Linked DNA regions of Hyphomicrobium denitrificans ATCC 51888. The protein of the gene in region 2 interacts with the protein of the main gene of each other region in a pairwise test. Links are inferred from orthologs where the notes say so. Each region holds a gene or a part of one and is shown on either strand. Other genes may lie near its edges.

Evidence for each region.
Region 1: the proteins of rho (region 2) and nusG interact in binary tests that used the Escherichia coli proteins (3 or more experiments, as listed by UniProt). The link is inferred for Hyphomicrobium denitrificans ATCC 51888 from one-to-one orthologs.
Region 3: the proteins of rho (region 2) and hfq interact in binary tests that used the Escherichia coli proteins (3 or more experiments, as listed by UniProt). The link is inferred for Hyphomicrobium denitrificans ATCC 51888 from one-to-one orthologs.

What each region holds. Positions count from the first base shown.
Region 1 is NC_014313.1:1,053,335-1,061,359, forward strand. Bases 4,480-7,445 are described here. They hold nusG (transcription termination/antitermination protein NusG), read left to right. Parts: upstream 4,480-5,657; coding sequence 5,658-6,233; downstream 6,234-7,445. Other genes in these bases: HDEN_RS04945 (YbjQ family protein), read left to right, coding at 4,709-5,092; secE (preprotein translocase subunit SecE), read left to right, coding at 5,410-5,607; rplK (50S ribosomal protein L11), read left to right, coding at 6,445-6,891; rplA (50S ribosomal protein L1), read left to right, coding at 6,959-7,445. Outside these bases: HDEN_RS04915 (group III truncated hemoglobin), read left to right, coding at 1-65; HDEN_RS04920 (hypothetical protein), read right to left, coding at 96-893; HDEN_RS04930 (quinoprotein dehydrogenase-associated SoxYZ-like carrier), read right to left, coding at 1,287-2,099; HDEN_RS04935 (bactofilin family protein), read right to left, coding at 2,341-2,673; HDEN_RS04940 (OpgD/OpgG family glucan biosynthesis protein), read right to left, coding at 2,821-4,386; more of rplA, read left to right, coding at 7,446-7,645; rplJ (50S ribosomal protein L10), read left to right, coding at 7,974-8,025. UniProt on the Escherichia coli protein: Part of the processive rRNA transcription and antitermination complex (rrnTAC). The complex forms an RNA-chaperone ring around the RNA exit tunnel of RNA polymerase (RNAP).
Region 2 is NC_014313.1:3,348,604-3,356,559, reverse strand. Bases 5,060-7,956 are described here. They hold rho (transcription termination factor Rho), read right to left. Parts: upstream 7,193-7,956; coding sequence 5,927-7,192; downstream 5,060-5,926. Other genes in these bases: hemE (uroporphyrinogen decarboxylase), read right to left, coding at 7,929-7,956; hemJ (protoporphyrinogen oxidase HemJ), read right to left, coding at 7,403-7,912; HDEN_RS16210 (sterol desaturase family protein), read left to right, coding at 5,060-5,825. Also shown: tRNA uridine-5-carboxymethylaminomethyl(34) synthesis enzyme MnmG, read right to left, coding at 1-1,174; tRNA uridine-5-carboxymethylaminomethyl(34) synthesis GTPase MnmE, read right to left, coding at 1,365-2,678; HDEN_RS16215 (thioredoxin domain-containing protein), read left to right, coding at 2,753-4,789; more of HDEN_RS16210, read left to right, coding at 4,863-5,059. UniProt on the Escherichia coli protein: Facilitates transcription termination by a mechanism that involves Rho binding to the nascent RNA, activation of Rho's RNA-dependent ATPase activity, and release of the mRNA from the DNA template.
Region 3 is NC_014313.1:1,718,351-1,726,407, reverse strand. What follows is about bases 1,931-4,928. They hold hfq (RNA chaperone Hfq), read right to left. Parts: upstream 3,555-4,928; coding sequence 3,306-3,554; downstream 1,931-3,305. Other genes in these bases: ntrX (nitrogen assimilation response regulator NtrX), read right to left, coding at 4,603-4,928; HDEN_RS08295 (D-amino-acid transaminase), read right to left, coding at 3,724-4,587; hflX (GTPase HflX), read right to left, coding at 1,931-3,213. In the rest of the region: mazG (nucleoside triphosphate pyrophosphohydrolase), read left to right, coding at 1-660; HDEN_RS08310 (FAD-dependent oxidoreductase), read right to left, coding at 657-1,883; more of hflX, read right to left, coding at 1,906-1,930; more of ntrX, read right to left, coding at 4,929-6,003; HDEN_RS08285 (sensor histidine kinase NtrY-like), read right to left, coding at 6,035-8,057. UniProt on the Escherichia coli protein: RNA chaperone that binds small regulatory RNA (sRNAs) and mRNAs to facilitate mRNA translational regulation in response to envelope stress, environmental stress and changes in metabolite concentrations.

The DNA.
Region 1 (8,025 bases), 2.3 Mb from region 2 along the record:
GCTCGCAACGGATCGCGCAGTCGCTCCGTCTCGCCATCGCCGCGAGCAAGGGTATCATCGCTTAGACGCAGATTTCGTTGCTCGATGCGTTTCCGTTAGGCGCTTGCTTCGGCTTCGATCAAGTATTGACGTTCGCGTCCGGCGAGGAGCGGTCGGCCGATATAGCGATCGAGTTCGCCGCGCCGCAAAAGACGCCACGGCTCGATGAAGCTGACGAAGCGCGCCTGACTTGCCTGATCGCGATAGCGGGGATCATAGCGCCATATGCGCCAGGCGCTGAGATAGCGAAGACGCATCAGGCGCACCGCATCGAAAAGCACACGCATGAACGGCAAGCTTCTGATTCCCGTGACGATTGCGCGGTGCGTCGATCCAAAGGTTTTCCAATACCAGCTGCCGAACATCATGTCGGCGGCACGCACCCAGATTTTGCGTACGGCTGGGACGAGAAACGCGATCGGAAACACGACGAGAAAGAAATGCAAATAAACCTGACTGGCGATCAGGCAAACGACGGCAGCGATTTTCGCGAGTAAAGGCGCTTCATGCCATGTGCGTCGGGCGAACCTGGCTGCGGTATGGACTTTCTCGCGCCAGCCATGTGCTCGCCGGACGGTCTTGTCGCTGACGACGACGCTTGCGGCATATCCGAGGCCTATGCTCGCCCCGGCCGCGAGAAACCGCGAAAGCCGCCGCAATCCGACGCCCTGTGCCAGGAGTTTCAGGAAGCTTCCGGCGGAACGTGCGATGATGTTGCGGACCAGGATGACGCCGTTCGACAGAAATCGCGCGGCCGCTCCTATGGCGTCTTGTCCGGTAGCGGCGTAGATCGCCACGAAAGACGCTATGAAGAGAAACGCGAAAGCCGCGTACCAGCCTTTGCCCTTTCTCATCGTTCCCCACCCGCTCTTTGCGGTTCCCGCGACGCCCCCAACCCCGGCAAAGCGTATCATCCCCGCCTGCGGGGCGGGTAGCGCCGCTTGATGGCCGTTCCGAGACTTGGGAGCGCCGGATGCGGGCTAATCCGTCCGCCGTGCGTTGTGAAAATTACGTCACTCCGCCGCGCATCTGTCGCTTCCAAAATCAGCCGCGGGCATTTATAGAACCGGATGCTCTGGGAACAAAGTGTTCCAGGCGCCGCGGCGATTGCCTAAGTAATTGCTTTCGCTACAGGATGCGGGTGTAGCTCAATGGTAGAGCAGCAGCCTTCCAAGCTGAATACGTGGGTTCGATTCCCATCACCCGCTCCATAACCTCGCGGCGGACGCCTGTTGGCGGTGCCGGCCTCAGGACGGGTTGCCGGAGCGTCCTGAGAACTTCGTCCCATCCGTGTCTTCAGCGGTGACTTCGAGGCGGTCGCTTGCGCCGGGCAGATAGCTGAACCGGAAATGCGGGTCTTCGCTGATCGAGATGCCGCCTTCCATGGCGAAGACGAGCTTGCCGTCCGCCGTGACGGACAGATGCGAGATGAAGCGCGCGGGCGGATACCCTCCCGAAAGCTGGTCGATCGCCAAACCTGAAATATTGGGATGCCGCATCATGACTTCGCCGAGGTCAGACTTGCCGGCGTTGCCCGTGGCGGTCCTTATGCGCATCTTGCCGATGGATTTCGCTGCTTCCTCGGCGTCGCGGCTTGCTGGCGCCGAGCAGCCGCCGGACGCTTTGACGAAAGCCTTCGTCATATACAGTTTGCCGTCCGAGCTTTCCGCGATGGCGCGTACGAACGTGTAGCGGTCCACACGAATGCGTGTCGCCAGGGTGCGCGGTCCGCGTCCCGCCGCTTCTCCGTACGTAAAGGTTGCGACGACCGGAGCTGGATTTTCGTCGGCGATCAGCGTCAGCGATTTGACGTTGTCCGCAAGTTCAGGCGCCAGACGTATCGTGATCGGAACCACGGCGGCGTCTTCGGCGCGTTCCGGAGCCTCCAGCGACAGGAGCCCCTTGCCGTCGATCATGTCCTGCTGGCCGAATGTATCCTTTCGGATGCTGGCCCAGGACGCTTCGCTCTCGTGATTGATTTCTTCCGCGCCGGTACCGGCACCGGTCAATGTTAGAGCTGCGATCGCGAAGGCAAAGAGGATGTACTTCGAGCGTGACATCGGCACTCCTGGCTTCGAGTTAGAAAAAGGAATGCATGCTATGGCAGCATGCTTAGCGCCGTTCAGCGTTCAAGCTTGGCCGCAACGGCGCTCGCGATAAAATCGGCGCTACCCACAAAGCATCCGCGCCAGCAACGGTTTTAGCTGGCCGGTGCCGCAGATCAATCGAGCGGGTGTGGAGGTCTGGCAAATTCGCTTGCCAACGCTTTGCAATCTTTGCGTTGGACGAGCAGCGAAGACCTCAAGTCAATTCCAGTGGAGCGGCGTGGCGGCGCGAGTTGCCTTCGAACAGGCAGCCGTCTTCTACGGAGAGATGCTTATGGAAAATATTTGCGGCGACGGCTGACGACGGCTTCAGAGTGATGTGTGTCGCGAAGATCTCGCCCGAGACTTCGCCGAGGATGGTCACGCGGTCGGCCTTGATCGTGCCGTCGACAATGCCACGCTCGCCGACGACGAGCGACATGCAGCTGATGTCGCCCAGAACGGTGCCGTCAATGACGACCGGACCGGGAAAATCGATGTTCTCCCGAATGCGAACCTTGGGCGGAATTGAGAAGACGCGATAGGACATGCGACACCGGTTAGGCCGAGTGCGTGGCGGTAACACAGCGTCGCGTCAATCGATGGCAACAATTGGGCTTCAGTGAGGGGATTGGGGATTAGGGATTAGGGACTTCAAGAATTAGCGTTCGCGTCGTTTGAGAATTCGGATCGGCGCTTACGGAAACGCCTGATAGATCCAGGTTTCGCTCAGTGCGACGCCGTCCTTTTGCAGAAACGCGCGCAGGTCGGCTTCCTGTCCGTCGAGATCGGAGAGGTCGAACATCATCCGCCAACGCTTGGTGCCGACGACGGGGAAAGCTTCGACGCCGGTAATCTTGCCGCGCGTGGTCGTCACGACCGTATGCGTGCCGCCGAAACGGGTCTGCTCTTCGAGAACCTTGCCTTCGACGTCGATCATGAATTTGCGCGCGCCGGGCTTGGTGTGGCGGAGATCGAGGTCGCGTCCGCCGAGACCGCCGAGCCCGATGCGCGTCGCGACGATGCGGCCGACGTCGCCGGTCGGTGGGCCATCGACGCCCCAATACAGCCGATACTTCGTGTTGATCACCGTGCCTTGGACGATTTTCTGCTCAGGCGTCCAGAACGCGACCATGTTGTCTTCGGTCTCGTTCGTCGTCGGCAACTGCACGAGATTGACACAGCCTTTGCCCCAATCGCCGAGCGGTTCGACCCACATGCTCGGGCGGCGATCGTAGAACAGGCTGTCGTCCTGATAGTTCTCGAAGTTGCGGTCGCGCTGGACGAGGCCGAAGCCTTTGGGATGTTCATCCGAAAAGCTGTTGGTGACGATGCGCGGCGGGTTGGCGACGGGACGCCAGATGCGTTCGCCGGTGCCGGTCCACAGCGAGAGGCCGTCGCAGTCGTGAACCTCAGGGCGCCAGTCGCCGCGGAAGTGCCCCGAATTTTCACCGTACCAGAACATGCCGGTCAAAGGCGCGATGCCGAGCAAGTCGACAGGCGCACGGAAAAAGAGTTCGCATTCGACGTCCTGCAATGCGCCGCCCTGTCCGCCTTGAATGCGGCGGCTGTCCATGCGGTAGGCGCCGGTCACGCTCTGACTTTCGAGAAGAGCGTAGATCGTCATGCCCGCACCGTTCTGTTCGAGCCAGAACGAGGTGAAACGCGGGAATTCTTCCGGTCGTCCGGTGTTGATGGCGAGTCCGCGTGCCGATCCGCCGTACTGATCCTGCGGGTCAGAGGCACGGAAGTAGGATGCGCCGAGATAGGAGAGCCAGTCGCTGACGCCGCCGCGGCTCATCAGGCGGAAGCCCGCGAAGCCGGCAGACTTCAACGTCCGCAACGGATGGTCGGAGGGCATGTTGAACAGGTCGGGCGTATAGACGACCTGACGCGCCTGGCCGTTCTCGATGACGTAGATGCTGACCGGTTCCGCGTAGAAACGTCCTTGCGGAAAGAGGCGCACCTTCTGTGCCCCCGGCACGTCGCGCCAAAGCTCCATCTCGGGCTTATAAATGGCTTGCGCGAACGTATCGAACGTCATGCCGCGCAGAGGATCGGAGTCAGCCGGCTTCGGAGGCGGTGTGTAAGGGGCCTTCGCCAGCTCCTTGGCGCGCGTCTTGAGGTCGTCGAAGGAGAACGGCTCCGCATTTCCGAGCGCCATGGCTCCGACAGAGGCGGCGCGTGCGGGAAGCGCCCAGCCCGCGACCGATGCGGCCAAGGCTCCGGAAAGAACATCTCGACGATGCGGTGTGAATGTCATGGCGCTGGCTTTGAACGAATAATAGGGGCGGGATTTAGTCATCGTCAGAAAGGCAACGTATCGAGGCCGGGCAGGTGCCGCCGCGAATGTGAGGCAATTAAGCTGATAACGTAAGGCGTGACGACGACAAGCCCCTTCAAGTCAGATCGTGTTGATGCAACTTTGGGTTCGGCGATCGACGGCAGGCGCTGGGGTGCGAAGCGCAAATCCCGGCGCGCAAGCGTCGAGCATTGCAACTTCAGCGGTCGCCAGCCAAGCTCTATTGCATTAAGTTGCGTTCAGACTGCGCAATTCCGCCCGCACGGCGAAACAGGGGATTTTCATGCTGGTTGTTACGACGAATGAGATTCAAGGCTACCGCGTCGTGCGCCATCTCGGCCTGGTTCGCGGCTTGACGGTGCGGTCACGCAGTGTCGTCGGCAACCTCGGCGCCGCAATTCAGATTTTCTTCGGCGGCAATATCTCCGTGTATACCAAGCTCGCGGAACAAGCCCGCCAGGAAGCCTTCGATCTCTTGGTCGAGCACGCGCAAAGCATGGGCGCCAATGCCGTTATCGCGATGCGATACGATGCGAACGAGATTGCATCCGCCGTCACCGAGGTGCTGGCCTATGGATCGGCCGTCGTTGTCGAGCCGATCGCGGGTTCGGCGCAGTCGTCGCCGGGTGGTGCTGCCGGTGCTCCCGGTCCCTGGACCGGCCGCTGAAGCCGACAGTTCGACATTTCCTATTGAATAACGGCAGCCGGGACAAAAAAGCTCGCGCATGGGGCTGACAAGGGCGATGACATCAGTTAAGGAAACACGCCCCGAAAGAGGCTGCGCGACGCCCGGGCTTTTGCTCGCGTCGGGTTTAAGGGGTGTAGCTCAATTGGTAGAGCGTCGGTCTCCAAAACCGAAGGTCGGGGGTTCGAGACCCTCCGCCCCTGCCAGCCTCAGCTAGGTCTGATCTGCCGACCGGCCCGGTCAATCAACGACGGGGCTGGAGCGGCATGTTGTCGCATCTGCGCATAGAAAGCACTTTAATGGCGAAGTTCAATCCCATAACCTTTATCCAGGAAGTTCGGCAGGAAGTCTCCAAGGTCACCTGGCCGAAATGGAAAGAGGTGTGGATCACGACTTTGATGGTGCTCATCATGGTCGCGTTCGCCTCTGTTTTCTTTTTGCTCGTCGATCAGGTTTTGAGCCACATCGTGCGCTTCGTTCTTGGGGTGGGCAGTTGAGCATCAGCTCTCGGTATTTGGCTTGGTGACGCGCTAGAGGGCGTTTGAGAATGGTTGTCGCGCAAGATCGCGAAGAAAAAAAGTCGGTGGCCGGAACGCGCTGGTACATCGTCCACGCCTACACGAATTTCGAGCGCAAGGTCGCCGACGCCATTCGCGAACGCGCGAAGGCTGGTGGTCTTGATGATCTGTTCGAAGAGATCGTCGTGCCGACCGAAGAGGTTGTCGAGGTCAAGCGCGGCCGCAAGATTCCGACCGAGCGCAAGTTTCTGCCGGGCTATGTGCTCGTCAAAATGAAGATGACCGACCAGGCGTTCGTGATGATCAAGAACACGCCGAAGGTCACGGGCTTTCTCGGCGCCGACAACAAACCGATGCCGATCCCCGAGGATGAGGCGCTGCGCATCCTTAATCAGGTGAAGGAAGGCGTCGAGCGTCCGCGTCCGACGATCACCTTCGAGATTGGCGAGAACGTCAAGGTTGCCGACGGCCCGTTCGCGTCGTTCACGGGCGTCGTCGAAGACGTCGACGAGGAGCGGTCGCGGGTCAAGGTCGCGGTGTCGATCTTCGGCCGTCCGACGCCGGTCGAGCTCGAATTCGGGCAGGTCGAGAAGATTGCGAGTTGAGGGCGACGTTCCGGCGAAGGCTATGCCGGGACATTGCGCGAGAGTTTGAGAATTCCGGTGCTTCAGCATCGGGAACCGCGGCGGGGTTTCGGCTCTGGGGCGGTGACGTGCGGGAGGGCAGAGTTCGTGGCAAGCGATCCGGCCCGTTGAACCGCTAACCCTGAGCGTGACGTCCGACGACGTCTTCACGCTCTAATGAGTGAAGGGGACTATGGCGAAGAAAGTCGACGGCTATATCAACCTACAGGTGCCGGCAGGCGCGGCGAATCCGTCGCCGCCGATCGGTCCCGCGCTTGGCCAGCGCGGCGTCAACATCATGGAATTCTGCAAGGCCTTCAACGCGAAGACGAAGGACCTCGAGCAGGGCACGCCGATCCCGGTGAAGATCACGGTCTATTCCGACCGCTCCTTCACGTTCGAGATGCGTAACCCGCCTGCAACCTTCCTGATCAAGAAGGCCGCGGGCCTTCGTCCGACGGGCAAGGGCGGCACGGGCTCCAAGGAGCCGGGCCGTGCGGTTGCCGGAGAGGTGACGATTGCGCAGCTGAAAGAGATTGCCAAGGGCAAGCTCAAGGACATGAACACCGACGATATCGATGCCGCCGCCCGCACGCTTGCAGGCAGCGCGCGCTCGATGGGTCTCAAGGTGGTGGAGTAGTCCGATGGCAAAAGCTCAAATCAGCGCTGAGAAGATCAAGGAAACGCGCGAAGCCGGCGGCAAGCGCATGCTCACCGTCAAGCAGGGCCTGCCCGCAGGCAAGTCTTACGGTGTCGACGAAGCCGTGAAGATCCTGAAGGACCGCGCCAAGGCGAAGTTCGACGAGACGATCGAAGTCGCCGTCAACCTCGGCGTCGATCCCAAGCACGCCGACCAGATGGTTCGCGGCGTCTGCAATCTGCCGAACGGCTCGGGCCGCACGGCGCGCGTCGCTGTTTTCGCGAAGGGCGCCAAGGCTGACGAAGCCAAGGCAGCAGGCGCGGACATCGTTGGCGCGGAAGACCTCGTCGAGATCGTCTCGAAGGGCACGATCAACTTCGATCGCTGCATCGCGACGCCGGACATGATGGGTCTTGTCGGACGCCTCGGCAAAGTGTTGGGCCCGCGCGGCCTGATGCCGAACCCGCGCGTCGGAACGGTGACGATGGACGTCACCACCGCAGTCAAGGGCGCCAAGGGCGGCTCCGTCGAGTTCCGCGTCGAAAAGGCCGGCATCGTTCACGCCGGCGTCGGCAAGGCGAGCTTCTCGCAGGAAGCACTCGTCCAGAACATCAAGGCGTTCGTCGATGCGGTCGTGAAGGCCAAGCCGACGGGTTCCAAGGGCACGTACCTGAAGAAGGTGTCGGTGTCGTCGACGATGGGGCCTGGCCTCAAGCTCGACACCGCGACCGTTTCGTCGGGACCGGTGGTCTAAGATATTTGCGAATTCCGGGGCAACCCGGAAAACCCGGACCGGGGCTTTCGAGCTCCGGTTCGAAACTGTCCGAGACTGTAGGTGCCAGCCCGTTCGCGGGTCGGCCGAAATCTCTTCCGGGAGAGCCTGCATGAGACAGAAGTAGATCGGATTTGAGGTGCAGGCCTCGCATTCGGTTTGAACCTTCTGGGTCAGCACCGTGCCGCCGTTCAAGCAGTGCACGGGAACGAGGACAGACTACCCGTCGTCCGATTCCGCTCGCGGAATGGGCGGCAAGGTGCAACCCGCGGAGCTTCGTGAATGAGGCTCCGCAGCAAGGAGACGAGACGTGGATAGAGCCGCGAAACGTGAGCTCATCGATCATCTCCATGCCGAGCTGA
Region 2 (7,956 bases):
CCAGCGCCGCGTTGATGCCGGCAAGCAGCCCCTGCGCGCCCGCTTCCTCGTACCCGGTCGTACCGTTGATCTGCCCGGCAAGAAACAACCGCGGCAGACGCTTCACTTCCAACCCGGACGTCAGCTCCCGCGGATCGACATAGTCGTATTCGATCGCATAGCCGGGCCGCTTGATGACGACATTGGCGAGGCCCGGCATCGTCCTGAGAAACGCGTCCTGCACCTCGACCGGCAGCGACGTTGAAACGCCATTCGGATAAATCGTGTCGTCATCGAGCCCTTCCGGCTCGAGGAAAATCTGATGCGAGGAGCGGTCCGCGAAACGCACGACCTTGTCCTCGATCGACGGGCAGTAGCGCGGCCCAATGCTCTCGATTTGCCCCGAAAACATCGGCGAACGCGCGAGATTCGCACGAATGATGTCGTGCGTTTCCGGCGTCGTGTAGGTGATCCCGCACGCGATCTGCGGCGTCGTCACCCGCTCGGTGAGAAACGAGAACGGCACCGGCTCGTCGTCGGCCTTCTGCATCTCGAGGCCGGACCAATCGATCGACTTGCCGTCGAGACGTGCGGGCGTTCCGGTCTTCAGGCGCCCGAGCTTCAGACCCAGCGCATAAAGACGATCCGACAGCTTCAAGGCGGGCGCTTCCCCGGCGCGACCAGCCGGGATCTTCTGCTCGCCCATATGAATGAGGCCGTTGAGGAACGTGCCCGTCGTGAGCACCACCGCCCCGGCGCTCAAAGCTCGGCCGTCGCCCGTAACGACACCCGCGACCCGGCCATCCTCGACGATCAGGTCCTCGACTCCGCCCTCAACGACATCGAGTCCAGGAATGGCGGCGATTTCCGCCTGCATGGCCTGACGGTAAAGCTTCCGGTCGGCCTGGGTCCTCGGACCATGTACCGCCGGCCCCTTCGAACGATTGAGCAGCCGGAACTGGATGCCGGCTACGTCCGCGACCCGGCCCATCAGACCGTCGAGCGCATCGATTTCCCGGACGAGGTGCCCTTTTCCGAGCCCGCCGATCGCCGGATTGCACGACATCTCGCCGACGGTCGCGAACGAATGGGTCACCAGTGCCGTGCGCGCACCCATCCGCGCTGCAGCGGCCGCTGCCTCGGTCCCGGCGTGCCCGCCGCCGACAACAATCACGTCGTAGGTTCGAGAAGTCATGGGCAGATCCCTACCTCATCCCCAAACGGCGCAAAAGGGCGCTTCTTCGCGCCTCAACGCCCGGCGAGGCCTCAAAAACACCGCCTCAGCGTTCGAGTTGGTTAACAAACTTTGATTCACGTGAAACAAAACGGTTCAGCCGGACTGAGTCCCGTCAAGCTGATTCACGTGAAACACTCTGTTAACCACGTCATTTCCCGATGCAGAACCGGCTGAAAACCTGATCCAGCACGTCCTCGACATCGACGCGGCCCGTAATTCGCCCGATGGCATGAGCCGCCCGCCGAACGTCCTCAGCCCGGAGCTCGACCGCTCCAGAATCCCCGTTCAGAAACGCTTGGATCTCGTCCCTGGCCGCTTCGAGGCTTTGCCGGTGCCGCACCCGCGTCAACGCTGGGTCCGTCCGCGTCCCGACGGCCTCGCTGGCACGCCGGGCAATCTCAGCCACCAGCCGGTCCAGGCCCTCGCCGGTTACAGCCGAGACCGCCAGCAAATCTGCTGTTGATTCCCGGCAAAGATCAGCTTTGGAACGAATTGCAAGGCTTGTTTCACGTGAAATTGGCTCGGGAGGCGTTGAGTCGCCCGCCTCGCTCAACCAAACTACGAGATCGGCATCACGGGCGGCGGCAAGACTGCGCCGAATGCCCTCCTGCTCGACCAGGCTCTCCGCTTCGCGAATTCCGGCGGTGTCCGAGACGACCACCGGCAAACCGGCCAGATCCAGCCGAACCTCGATCACGTCGCGCGTGGTCCCGGCTTCCTCCGACACGATCGCGGCGTCGCGCTTCGCCAGCGCGTTCAGCAGGCTCGACTTGCCCGCATTCGGAGCCCCGAGAAGCGCCACGCGAAACCCGTCGCGCACGATCTCGCCCCGATGCCCGTCATCGAGATGCGCGCCGATTTCCGCCGACAGCGCATCCGCCCGCTTTCGCGCGTCTGCAAACGACGACGCCGAAACGTCCCCTTCGTCGGAAAAGTCGATCGCCGCCTCGGTCAATGCCGCAATCTCGATCAACCGCGTCCGCCAGCTCTCGTAGAGCTTCGACAGCGTCCCCGACGATTGTGCCAAAGCCTGCCGGCGCTGGGCTTCCGTCTCCGCCTCGATGAGATCGCCAAGACCTTCGATCTCGGCCAGATCCATCTTGCCATTCTCGAAGCCGCGGCGCGCGAATTCGCCGGGTTCCGCCAGGCGGCATCCTTTGACTGTTCCCAGCGCACCGAGGATGGCAGCGACCGCAGCCCGGCTGCCATGCCCCTGGAACTCGGCGACGTCTTCTCCTGTTTCGCTGTTGGGTGCCGCGAACCACAATACCACCGCACGATCGAGCGCTTCCCCGGTGTCCGGATGCCGGATGGTCCGGAATGCTGCGACGCGCGGTTTCGGAACCGGCGCCGTCATCGTCTCCAGCACGTTCCGCACGGCCGGACCGGAAATACGAATGACGGACAGCGCCGCACGTCCCGGTGCGCTCGAAAGCGCAAAGATAGTTGAAGCATCAGTCATGGCATTCGCGTACTCGTACATCCGCGCCTTCGCAACATGATCCACCCTTCAGACCGCCGAGCAGACAGTCCGACATGAGCGAAAACCGACTGCAGTACGAGACGAGCCCCTATCTTCTTCAGCACAAGGATAACCCGGTGCATTGGTGGGCCTGGGGTCCCGAAGCGCTCGCGGAAGCCAAACGCACCGGCAAACCGATCCTTCTGTCCGTCGGTTATGCGGCCTGTCACTGGTGCCACGTGATGGCGCACGAGAGCTTCGAAGATCCCGGCACCGCCGAGGTCATGAATGAGTTCTTCATCAACATCAAAGTCGATCGCGAGGAGCGTCCCGATATCGACGCGATCTACATGGGCGCGCTGCATCAGCTCGGTGAGCAAGGCGGCTGGCCGCTGACGATGTTCCTCGACAGCGATGCGAAGCCGTTTTGGGGCGGCACCTATTTTCCACGTGAAGCGCGCTACGGCCGTCCTGCGTTCGTGACGGTGCTGCTGCGGATCGCGGAAGCCTACGCCAATCAGCGCGACGACGTGCGCAACAACACCGAAGCTCTGCTCGCTGCGTTGAAGACGGCCCCAGGAGACAACGCGCCCCGGCAGCCGCGACCTGCCACCGAGGATGTGGCCGCTGCCATCTCGCGCGCCGTCGATCGCGAGTATGGCGGACTGTCCGGAGCGCCGAAGTTCCCGCAGTGGAGCATCTTCTGGCTGCTCTGGCGCGTCGGCATTCGCGATGACAATGCGGACGCCAAGAACGGCGTCATCACGACCTTGCGCCATATCTGCCAGGGCGGCATCTACGATCATCTCGGCGGCGGGTTCTCGCGCTACTCGGTCGATGAGTACTGGCTCGTCCCGCACTTCGAAAAGATGCTCTACGACAACGCGCTGCTGATCGATCTGATGACCGAGGTCTGGCGCGAAACACAGGACCCTCTCTTCAAGACACGCGTCGCCGAAACGATTGCCTGGATCGAACGCGAGATGATCGGCGAGGCTGGAGGCTTTGCCGCTTCGCTCGACGCCGATAGCGAAGGCGAGGAAGGCAAGTTCTACGTCTGGAACGCAGACGAAATCGAAGACGTATTGGGCGCGGAGGACGCTGCGTTCTTTTCACGTGTGTACGGCGTCGTCCCCGGCGGCAACTTCGAGGGTCATACGATCCTCAATCGACTGGGCTCTCTCGCATTCCTGTCGGAGGAAGACGAAGCGCGTCTCACGAGTCTGCGCGCGAAACTGCTGGAGCGCCGCGCCTCGCGCATCCGGCCGGGATGGGACGACAAGATCCTCGCCGATTGGAATGGTCTCGCGATCGCCGCGATCTCGCGAGCCGCAATCGTGCTCGAACAGCCCGCGTGGCTCGCGCTAGCGGAACGCGCGTTCTCAGCCATCACTACCAAACTCGCCGCCTCGGACGGCCGCCTGTTCCACGCCTATCGCAGCGGCCTCGCCAAGGCACCGGCGACGGCATCCGACTACGCCAACATGACCTGGGCCGCGATCCGCCTGTTCACCGCCACGGGCTCCGAACGCTATCTCGACCAGGCCCAGCAATGGACCCGCATTCTGGACAAGCACTATTGGGACGAGGATCGCGGCGGTTACTTCACCGCCGCCGATGACACCTTGGACGTCGTCGTCCGGTTGAAATCCGCGACCGACGATGCCGCCCCCAACGCAAACGCCATACAACTCTCAAACCTCATCGCGCTCGCGGCTTTGACGGGCGATGCGGCATACGACGATCGGGCACGCCGCCTCTCGCAGGCGTTTGCATCCGCCGTGGCACATACGCCGATCAGCCACTGCGCGCTCCTCGCGGCGGAACTCGACGCGGATCGTGTGGTTCAAGTCGCAATACAGGCGCCCCCGGGACCCTGCGACCTCCGCGGCGAACTGCAGCGGTTGTCCATCCCTGGAGCCTTGGAATTCGTAGGTTTGAGCGAAGCCCAATCGGGGCAAAGTTCACTGTTCGGCGGGAAGTCGATGATCGACGGAAAATCAACCGCTTATGTTTGCGTCGGCCCGGTCTGCAGCGCACCCATCCAGGAGCCCGAAAAACTGCGCCAGGCTTTGCTCGGAGCAAGAACCGGAGCCGGCGTCGCAGCCTGATCGTTTACCGGATTGAAAACCTGCGCGGATCATGTGCTTGGCGATGATCCTGCCTGAGGACTATACAAGCCCTATGAAAACTCTCCGTGAGATCGTTCGATACGGCTACGCGCCGTTTATGATGTTCGGATTGACGGGCGCTGCCTACTGGGTCGTGTCCGAGCTTGTCGTCGCCCGTGGGCTCACATGGGCGTACCTGCTGATCGTCCCGCTGCTCGGCATCGCATACCTCTGCGCCTTCGGCGCCGAAAAGATCGCGCCGTTCTTCGAGGACTGGAACGATCATCACGCCCACGGCGACACGCAGACCAATATCCTGCACATCATCGCTTATGAGACCTCCGCCATCAACGGCGTGTTCCTCATCCCGGTCATCTGCTGGCTGTTCCCGTTCCAGGGTTTGTGGCCCACCGAATGGCCGATGTGGGGCCAGGTGCTGATGGCCTTCCTGGTCGCCGATTTCGCCTTCATGGCGATGCACTACCTGAGCCATCGCCTGCCCGTGCTGTGGCGCCTGCACTCCGTGCATCACGGTGTGGGCCGTCTCTACGGCCTCAACGGCGTGATCCGTCATCCGCTGCACCAGGTGATCGACATGGTCGTCGGCAACATGCCGCTCGTCATCATCGGCATGCCGGTGCCGGTCGCCGTCGTGCTCGGCTTCCTGATCTCGGTGACGCTGATCGTCCAGCACTCCAACGTCGATACGCGCCTCGGACCGCTGGCACGCCATCTTTCGATTGGCCGCGTGCATCACCTCCATCACGTGAACTGGGGCACCGAGGGCGATTGCAACTTCGGTCTGCTGCTGACGGTTTGGGACCGCCTGCTCGGCACATTCCATGAGAAGCCGCCGCGCCCCATCACCTCGAAGGACATGGGTGTCGACGAGCTACCGCACTTCCCCAAAGGCTTCGTCGAACAGATGGTGCTTCCGTTCGTATACAAGCCCGGCGCCGGCGAGCCCGAGCGGTATAAGCCGAAGTCCGAGACCCCGGCCCAGGAAGCCCGCCGCCTCTTGGACGCCGCGGAATAAGATTTCGCGCTACAACTCGGCTCAATGCTCTCCAAAGCATTCGACACAAAAAAGGCCGCCTCGAACGGGCGGCCTTTTGATTTTCCCGTGAAACGATCGCCTCACGTATTCATCGACTGGAAGAACTCGCCATTGGTCTTCGTCGAGCGCAGCTTGTCGATCAGGAACTCGATCGCGTCCATCGTGCCCATCGGATTGAGGATGCGGCGCAGGACGTAGACCTTCTTGAGCTGATCGCGCGGCACCAGCAAATCCTCTTTGCGCGTGCCGGAGCGCGCCACGTCGATCGCCGGGAACACGCGCTTGTCCGAGACCTTGCGGTCCAGGATGATTTCCGAGTTGCCTGTACCCTTGAATTCTTCGAAGATCACTTCGTCCATGCGCGATCCGGTGTCGATCAGCGCTGTCGCGATGATGGTCAGCGAACCGCCTTCCTCGATATTGCGGGCCGCACCGAAGAACCGCTTCGGCCGCTGCAACGCATTCGAGTCGACGCCGCCAGTCAAAACCTTGCCGGATGACGGAACAACAGTGTTGTAGGCACGACCGAGACGCGTGATCGAGTCGAGCAGAATGACGACGTCCCTCTTATGCTCAACGAGACGCTTAGCCTTCTCGATGACCATCTCCGAGACTTGGACGTGACGTGACGGCGGTTCGTCGAAGGTCGAGGAAATCACCTCGCCTTTGACGTTGCGCTGCATGTCGGTGACTTCTTCCGGCCGCTCGTCGATCAGCAGCACGATCAGATAGCACTCGGGATGATTGGCCGTGATCGAGTGCGCGATGTTCTGCAACAGCACGGTCTTACCGGTGCGCGGCGGCGCGACGATCAGGGCGCGCTGGCCTTTGCCGAGCGGCGACACGATATCGATGACGCGCGAAGAGAAATCCTTGATCGTCGGATCTTCGATCTCGAGCTTCAGCCACTTCGTCGGATAGAGCGGCGTTAGGTTGTCGAAATGGCTCTTATGTTTGGCCTTCTCGGGGTCTTCGAAGTTGATGTTCGAGACTTTGAGCAGCGCGAAATAGCGCTCGCCATCCTTCGGCGACCGGATCTGGCCTTCGACCGTATCACCGGTCCGAAGCGCAAATCGCCGGATCTGCGACGGCGACACATAAATATCGTCGGGACCGGGAAGATAGTTCGCTTCCGGCGATCTCAAAAAGCCGAAACCGTCCTGCAGAACCTCGACGACTCCAGTCGCCGTGATTTCGGTTTCCTGCGTCGCGAGCTGCTTCAGCGTCGCGAACATCAGTTCCTGCTTCCGCAGGGTCGAAGCGTTCTCGACCCCGGTTTCTTCGGCAAACGTGACAAGCTCGGCGGGAGATTTCCGCTTCAGGTCCTCGAGCTTCATTTGTTTCATTGAAAAAGAACTCCGCGGGGGGCGCCACTCGGGCGGTGGCATCGTGGATGTGGTGAGGTGAATGAGATGGCCCGACGGCGACAGAGCGGGCGCTCTGTCATAATGCTGCGGACGTCAACGGGTTTCATGACCACGTCAGAACGTGCCGTCTGCCAAAATCCATATGAGGACGCACGCTTATAGCAGGTCGCCGCGATCCTGCCTAGAGTGTCAAAACGGCTTCACGATCACCATGATCACGATGATGATCATGAGCACGGTCGGAATCTCGTTGATGATCCGCCAGTGCCGGGCCGATTTGGTGTTGCGGTCTTCCCGGAAAGCCCGCGTCGCGGCCGAGAGGTATCCGTGCACGCCTGAGAGAAGCAGCACACAGGTGAGCTTGGCGTGGAACCAGGGCGCCGCCCAATAACCGCTTTGCCATACAAGCCAGATGCCCAGCACCCAGGCGACGATCATCGCCGGCGACGTGATGACGTTGAGCAGCCGCCCCTCCATCACCTTGAAGGTCTCGGACTGAGCGGAACCGACCGGCGTGTCGGCATGGTAGACAAAAAGTCGCGGCAGATAGAGCATGCCCGCCATCCACGCGATCACCGCGATAACGTGGAAAGCCTTGACCCACGGATAGAGCGCGTCGCTGCCCGCAATGATCAGCACGCCGGCAGCGACCGCCGTTATGACCAGCGAGAGCACCGCTCGAACCATCGGTGAGGTCATCGCAGTCCCTTTCGTCTCAACGGCTCCTGCGCAACCGCTCAACC
Region 3 (8,057 bases), 1.6 Mb from region 2 along the record:
TCGGTCAAGACCGCGTGGGATCGGATCAAGGCCGAAGAGCGCGCCGAAAAAGCCGCCGAGCGCGCCCGGCTCGCGCAGACTGCGCCTGCTTCTTCACCCCTCCCCGTTCGCGAAACAGAGTTAGGCACCGAACCGCAACCATCGACGCTCGCCGATATTCCTGTCGGGCTCCCGGCTTTGACGCGCGCCATCAAGTTGCAGGACAAAGCCGCGAAGGTCGGTTTCGATTGGCCGAACCTCGCCCCCGTCTTCGACAAGCTGAAAGAAGAGATCGCCGAGTTCGAAGAAGTCGCCCTCCCAAATGATCCACGAAGGGACTCTATATTGGCGCCTTCCGACTCGCGTTCCGCGAGCCGGCCGGAAGGCGCGCCACTCTCCGCGTCCGGCGGCCGGCTCCCCGGAGGGGAGTCGCCGGACGCCATCAAAGAAGAGTTTGGCGACATGCTGTTCGTGATGGCGAACATCGCGCGGCATTTGCATCTCGATCCGGAAGCGGCGTTACGCGCGGCGAACCAGAAATTCGTGCGCCGCTTCGCGCATATCGAAACGCGTTTGGAGAAGCTCGGCAAAACCCCGTCGCAATCGACGCTCGAAGAAATGGACGCGCTGTGGGACGAAGCCAAAGCGATAGAGAAGAGCGCGACGGCAAAAAAAGTTTAAGCGCCGTTGCCCTTCCGGATCGCGTCCGACACATGCTCGGGCCGAAAGCCGAGGCCGATCAGCCGCGCCGGAATGCGCGATAGAAATGGCAAGCTGTTGAACAGGCGAAAGGCGAGCGGAGGCTTCACATCACGCGTTTTCGCGAGCGTTTTCGCAATGACCCGGTTTTGCACTGTGAGTTGCAGGCGCTGGGTCGCATGCGTTGGAAAATCCCGCCGCGCCTGAACCGTCTTGAGATCGTCGAACGTCAGCCGTTTCTCTTTCAACGGCTGCCACAGACTGTTGGCCGCCGCGACGGCATCCTGAACAGCGAGATTGATGCCGACGCCGCCGACCGGGCTCATGGCGTGCGCCGCATCTCCGATGCACAGCAATCCGGGCCTCGCCCATTCGTTCAGCCGATCGACGGCGACGGTCAGAAGCTTGACGTGATCCCAATCGGCGATGGCATCGGCGCGGGACGCTTCGAACGGCAGCAACGCGCCGACCGACTTGCGAAAGGCGTCGAGACCTGCCGCACGCACCTTGGCGTCGTCGCCTTTCGGGATGACGTAGGCGCACTGCCAATAGTCGCCGCGCTGGAGCATAATGAAAATCTGTCCGGCATCGAACCGGGCCTGCGTCTCTTCTGTGTCGGTCGGAAGCCTCGGCAGACGAAACCACATGACATCCATCGGCGCGCCGAAGTTCTCGCTGACGAGACCTGACGCTTTGCGCAGCGTCGATGTACGCCCGTCCGCCGCAACGACAAGATCGGCAGAGACAGTCAGCGGCCCTTCGGGTGTCGTGACTTTGACGCCCGATACGCGACCGCCGTCATGGACGAGATCCGTCGCTTCGGCGTTCATGCGCAGCGAAAACTTCGGATACGCGCGCCCCTTCTCCGCCAGAAAATCGAGAAAGTCCCATTGCGGCATCAGCGCGATGAACTTTGTCGAAATCGGCAGCGACGAAAAATCCGCGAGCTTGATGCGCGTTTCGCCGAACTGCCCGTAGAGCTGCTTCACCTCTTGATGCGGCAGCCTTAGGAACTCATCGAGCCACCCGAGTTCCTCCATCAGACGCAAGGTCGAGGGATGAATCGTATCGCCGCGAAAGTCGCGCAGGAAGTCCTTGTGCTTCTCGAGAACGAGCACATCGACGCCAGCGCGCGCGAGCAGCACGCCGAGCATCATTCCGGCCGGTCCGCCTCCGGCAATGCAGCAGGTGACGTGTTGATCCATAGCGCGAGCTTAGCCCTCCGCGTCAGACCTTCAACCCCGCTTTTCGCAACTGCCCGAGAACTCGGTCTTTCTTTTCGCTCGGAATGCGCAGCCGCAGTTCGATGCTGCCGTCCTTGCGCGCCTCGCGCGCCAGCACGTCACACGTTTCATGCAGCCAGTTGAGGAGCGCCCCAAGGCTGCCGGGAATGATGACGTCGAGGATCTCGTCGGCGACGCTGAGGCGGCTGTCGATCGCGTCGAGCAGCGGCACGATGCCTTCGCCCGTCACGGCCGAAACGAGAACCGGAGGACGTTCGTTGCGCTGGGCTTCGTGTTGTAGCTCCGCGCGACGATCGCCGGTCAGAAGGTCGATCTTATTCCAGACTTCCTGGATATGCCCGTCGACCGGCAGCGTGTCGATGCCGAGCTCGCTCAGAACCTTTTCGACGTCGCGCGCCTGCGCTTCCGTTTCCTCATGCGCGATGTCGCGCACGTGCAGAATGAGATCCGCCTCGACCACTTCTTCAAGCGTCGCGCGGAACGCCGCGACCAGCGAAGTCGGCAAATCCGAGATGAAGCCGACAGTGTCCGACAGAATGATGCGCCGCGCGCTCGGCAGCTTCACTTCCCGCATCGTCGGATCGAGCGTCGCGAACACCTGATCCATCGCGACAACGCCCGCGCCGGTGATCTTGTTGAACAGCGTCGACTTGCCCGCGTTCGTATAACCGACGACGGCTACGATCGGATACGGCACCTTGCGCCGGCCTTTGCGATGCAGATCACGCGTGCGAACGACGTCCTTGAGATCGCGCTTGATGGCGTCGATGCGATCCTGAAGCATACGTTTGTCGAGTTCGATCTGCGCTTCGCCCGGGCCGCCGAGAAAGCCGCCGCCGCCGCGCTGACGTTCCAAGTGCGTCCACGCGCGAACGAGCCGCCCCTTCTGATACGAAAGATGCGCAAGCTCGACTTGCAGGACGCCCTCGCGCGTTCGTGCTCGCGCGCCAAAAATTTCGAGAATGAGACCTGTGCGGTCGACAACCTTCGTGTTCCACGCCTTCTCGAGGTTGCGCTGCTGCACCGGCGTCAGAGCATGATCGACGACGACCAGCCCGATATCGAGATCGCGCACGCGCCCGCCGAGTTCATCGACTTTGCCCGATCCGAGCAACGTCGACGGCCGAGGCTCCGACATGGGAACGATCGCGGAGTCGATGATGTCGAGATCGATGGCGTTCGCGAGGCCGACAGCCTCGGACAATCGGTTTTCAGGCGTGTGCGTTTCGCCCGCGGTCTTAGCCGCATCGCCCGAGCGTTGCGGCCGTTTCAGAACCGGTACTAGGACCAGCGTGCGCGTTCTCGGCTGACGCGTATCTTGACTCGTACGCCGGCGCTTACGAGGCGAAGCGTCCTCGCCGTCTGGATTATTGGAAATTGGTGTCAACCAGTTCCTTCGCCGTCCTGATCGTTGAGATTGACCGGACCGCCCGGCATGATCGTCGAAATGGCATGCTTGTAAACGAGCTGCGAGTGCCCGTCGCGCCGAAGCAGAACGCAGAAATTATCGAACCAGCTGACGATGCCCTGCAGCTTGACGCCATTGATGAGGAAGATCGTCAGCGGAGTTTTGTTTTTACGAACATAATTAAGAAAGGTGTCTTGTAAATTCTGAGTTTTTTCAGCCGCCATAATTTTTGTCCGTTTTTTTCGACGTCTTTTGAAACGCGCCGGGCGCTGTCGGGCTTGAAAAATCGACGAGGCGTCCTAGCGGGGATCTCGACGGGCATCGGGGGGATGACTATCGAAGCGGTGACACTTTACAGGTGTTATTGCCCCGCACAATGCGGCAACATTCGCACTACACGATTGAAATTTCGGCAAGCTCATGGAAGCGCGACCTGAGCCGGCGCACGACCGGACCCGGCCGCCCATCGCCGACCTGCCGCGCATCGATGCTGACTACCGGCATGACCGTGTTCGTCGCCGACGTCACAAAAGCTTCGCGGGCGCCGATGGCCTCGGCAAGCGTGAACGCGCGTTCCTCGAGCTTCAGCCCTTCTGCCGCAGCGACGTCCTTAACGGTCGCGCGCGTGACGCCCGGCAGAATGCGCGGGTCGAGCGGACGTGTCACCAGCACGCCGCCGGGCGTCACGATCCACGCATTGCTCGATGCGCCCTCCGTAATAGCGCCGGATTGATCGACGAACCACGCCTCATGAGCGCCCGCGCTATGGGCCGCGTCCTTGGCGAGCACCGCCGGCAGCAGCATCACGGTTTTGATATCGGAACGGCCCCAGCGATTGTCGGGCATCGTCTTGACGGCAATGCCGTGCTCGGCAAGCTCGTCCGCCCACCCCAATCGCTGCGAGCGCGCGAGAACGACAAGTGTTGGGAAAATTTCCAGACCTGGAAAAGAGAAATTCCTCGGACCTGCCCCGCGCGTCACTTGGAGGTAGACGAGTCCGTCGCGAACGCGATTTCGGCGCACGACTTCGCCGACGATGTGTAAGAGCGCGCCATTCGACATGGGCGCCGAAATCGACAACGCGCCGAGCGAGCGGTTCAACCGCGCAAGATGCCGGGTTGCATCAACTAATCGGCCGCCGCGCACTTCCATGACTTCATAGACCGCGTCGGCAAATTGAAAGCCGCGATCCTCGGCATGGATCGCAGCTTCGGCGTAGCGCTTGTAGGCGCCATTGACGTAGACGATGCGGGTCACGCTGCTGTCCGTCCCTTACGAAACGGATCTGAGATCGCCGGCCCGCTGTTCGGACGAGACGCCCAGCGCACGAAGTTTCCGGTGCAGCGCCGATCGCTCCATGCCGACGAACTCGGCCGTGCGCGAGATGTTCCCGCCGAAGCGATTGATCTGCGCCAGGAGATATTCCCGCTCGAAGATTTCGCGAGCCTCGCGCAGCGGCAACGACATCAGATGTTCCGCGCCGCCGTTGACCGGGAGCGGCACGTTCGAGCCGATTTCATCGGGAAGCATGTCCGCCGTGATCGCGGCGCTTGCATCTCCGCCCGCCAGGATCAGAAGGCGCTCGACGTTGTTGCGAAGCTCGCGCACGTTGCCCGGCCAGTCGTGTGCCTGCAGCACGGCGATGGCGTCCTCGCCGATCCGCCGCGGCGCCAGACCCGACGTTTGCGCAACCTGTCCGACGAAATACTGGATCAGATCGGGAATGTCCTCGCGCCGCTCCGCAAGGCTCGGCACGCGCAACGTCACGACGTTGAGACGATGGTAGAGATCTTCCCGGAAACGGCCTTCGCGAATGTCCTGATCGAGATCGCGCGACGTCGACGAGATGATGCGGACATCGACCGACACCTTCTGGCTGCCGCCGAGACGCAGGAATTTCTGCTCGACGAGCACGCGCAGGATCTTGCCTTGCGTTTCCATCGGCATGTCGGCGACTTCGTCGATGTAGAGCGTGCCGGTGTGCGCTTCTTCCAGCGCGCCGACTTTGCGCGGCCCGCCGGTGCGATCCTCGGTGCCGAACAGTTCTTCCTCGACGCGGTCCGGAACCATCGCCGCCGCATTGAGCACGACGAACGGACCGTCGGCGCGCAGCGACTTCTGATGCAGGACGCGCGCCGCGAGTTCTTTGCCGGAGCCCGACGCGCCGCGCAGCATGATGCGGCTGTTGGTCGGACCGGCCTTGTCGATGTTGTTCTTCAGCTGATTGATCGCCGGCGATTTGCCGATCATTTCGGCGGAGACGACGGAGCGCTCCTTCAGTTCGCGGACCTCGCGCTTCAGCTGCGAAGCTTCGAGCGCGCGCATCGTGACGAGCACCAGGCGATCGGCCTTGAACGGCTTCTCGATGTAATCGTAGGCGCCGCGCTTGATGGCGGTGACGGCCGTCTCGATGTTGCCGTGTCCTGAAATGATGACCACCGGCAGATCGGGATACGTCCGCTTCATGATCGTCAGAACCTCGAGGCCGTCGAGGCGGCTGCCCTGCAGCCAGATGTCGAGAATGACAAGATGAGGTTTTCTATCTTCGATGGCGCGCAGCGCTTCATCACTGTCGCGTGCGAGGCGCGTCCGGTGACCTTCGTCTTGCAGGATACCCGCAATCAGATCCCGAATATCGGCTTCATCATCAACGATCAAAATATCAGCGGACATTACAGCGCTCCTGGGGACTTAAGCTTTTGTATCATGCTCCACTCGCGGCACGCGAGGCATTATGAAGTTGTTCAGTGGAAAGGTCGTGCGTGCTTTCAAGCTTGGTAGGCAATGTCATTCGTATGAGCGCGCCCCGCGTTCTTGTTTCGCTGTGGGGCGCATCTTCGAGCGTCAGCGTGCCACCGTGCTGCTCGACGACTTTCTGCACGATTGCGAGGCCGAGGCCGGTGCCTTTGGCGCGCGTTGTCACGTAAGGTTCGAGCAGCTTCGCACGGTTCTGCTTCGGCAGGCCAATACCATTGTCGATGACCTCTATCGCGACGCGATCGGCGGCCGGCAGAACGCGAACCTCGATCTCGCCTTTGTAGCCATCGGGCCGTCCTTGCGGCTCGCCATAGGATTCAATCGCTTCGGCCGCGTTCTTGATGAGGTTCGTCACCGCTTGCGACACGAGCCGCAGATCGAAGCGTGCGCGCACCGGGCTGCTCGGAATGGAAAGCTTGAAATCGACATCCTTGTGGCCTTCGCGGAAGAGAACCGCCGGCTCCTGCACGGCAAGACGCACGTCCTGATCGGCCATGACCGGTTGCGGCATGCGCGCGAAGGAGGCGAACTCGTCGACCATGCTCTTGATGTGATCGGTCTGCCGCTCGATCGTCTGCGTCAGCGTCTCGAACAGCTCGCGATCTTCCGAGACCTGCTTGCCGAATTTCCGGCGCAGGCGTTCGGCTGAAAGTTGTATCGGCGTCAGCGGGTTCTTGATTTCATGCGCGATGCGCCGCGCGACGTCTGCCCAGGCGCTCGTGCGCTGCGCCTGAACCAGCTCTGAAATGTCGTCGAACGTGACGACCGAGCCGACGTCGCCCTCGCCTTCCCGCTCGTGCGTCACCTTCACGGCGAACGTGCGCTCTTCGTCGCCGATCTGTTTTTTGACCTCGTCGAGGCCCTTGCTCTTGAAGCCCGGCTCGTCGGCGGACCGAAGCGCCGACGCGAATTCCGGAACGATATCGGCGAGCGGACTTCCGACCGCGTTCGCTCCCGCGAGGCCCAGCAGCCGTTCCGCAGAGCGGCTGAGCAACGTGATGCGGCCCGCGCTGTCGAGGCCGATTACGCCCGCCGAAACACCGGACAGAACCGCCTCGATGAAGTTATGCCGTTCTGTGAGCTGCACGTTCGTCTGATGCAGCGCGTCCTGCTGCTGCTTCAGTTCGCGCGTCATCAGGTTGAACGTCTGCGACAGACGCCGCAGGTCGCCCTCGCCGCGCTTCTCGGGCAGCGCGAATTGCAGATTGCCTTTCGACACCTCTTGCGCGCCCGCGATCAATCGCCGGATCGGAGCCACGAACCGTCCGGCGAACCACATGCCGACCCAGATCGCGGCCAGCAGCGACGTCACCGAGATCATGAAATAGATCAGGCCGTGCGCAACCTTGAGGCCGCCCTTCGCTTTCCTGAGCCGCGTGTATTCGTAGACGTTCTGCTCGGTTCTCTGAAGGTGATTGATGACCTTCGGACTGACGCCGCGCGCGACGTAGAGATAGCGGCCCGGCATGCTGTCGATCTTCGCGATCGCCGAGATGCGATAATCGTTCGACGGGCTCGACAAGGCGACCTGACCGGCCTCGGCCTGTTTGATGTCGGCGAGCGAGGGCACGACGTACGGCAGTTTCGGATCATCGAGCGCGAGGACGATCGGATTGCCGTCGCCGTCGACGACGTAGGCCGATGTCAGATCGCGCAGGCCCGCCTGCCCGATGAGAAATTTCTGGAACCCGTCCGGATCGACGCTGAGCGTCGCGGCTTCGCCGTTGATGTCGCGGACCATGTTGACGATGTCGGTCCGGATGATCTGGCTGTGCTCGTCGACGTAGGCTTTCGCGACGTCGTACGAATTTTCGACGATCGCGCTCGTGCGTCCGGAAAACCAGCCGTCGAGCGAGCGCGAGAACGTCGTCGTGGCGGCAACGGCGAGCAACCCCGCCGGCAGCGCCGCGATGAGACTGAACAGAATGACGATGCGCGTATGCAGTCGCGCACCCGGGATCTTGTCGATC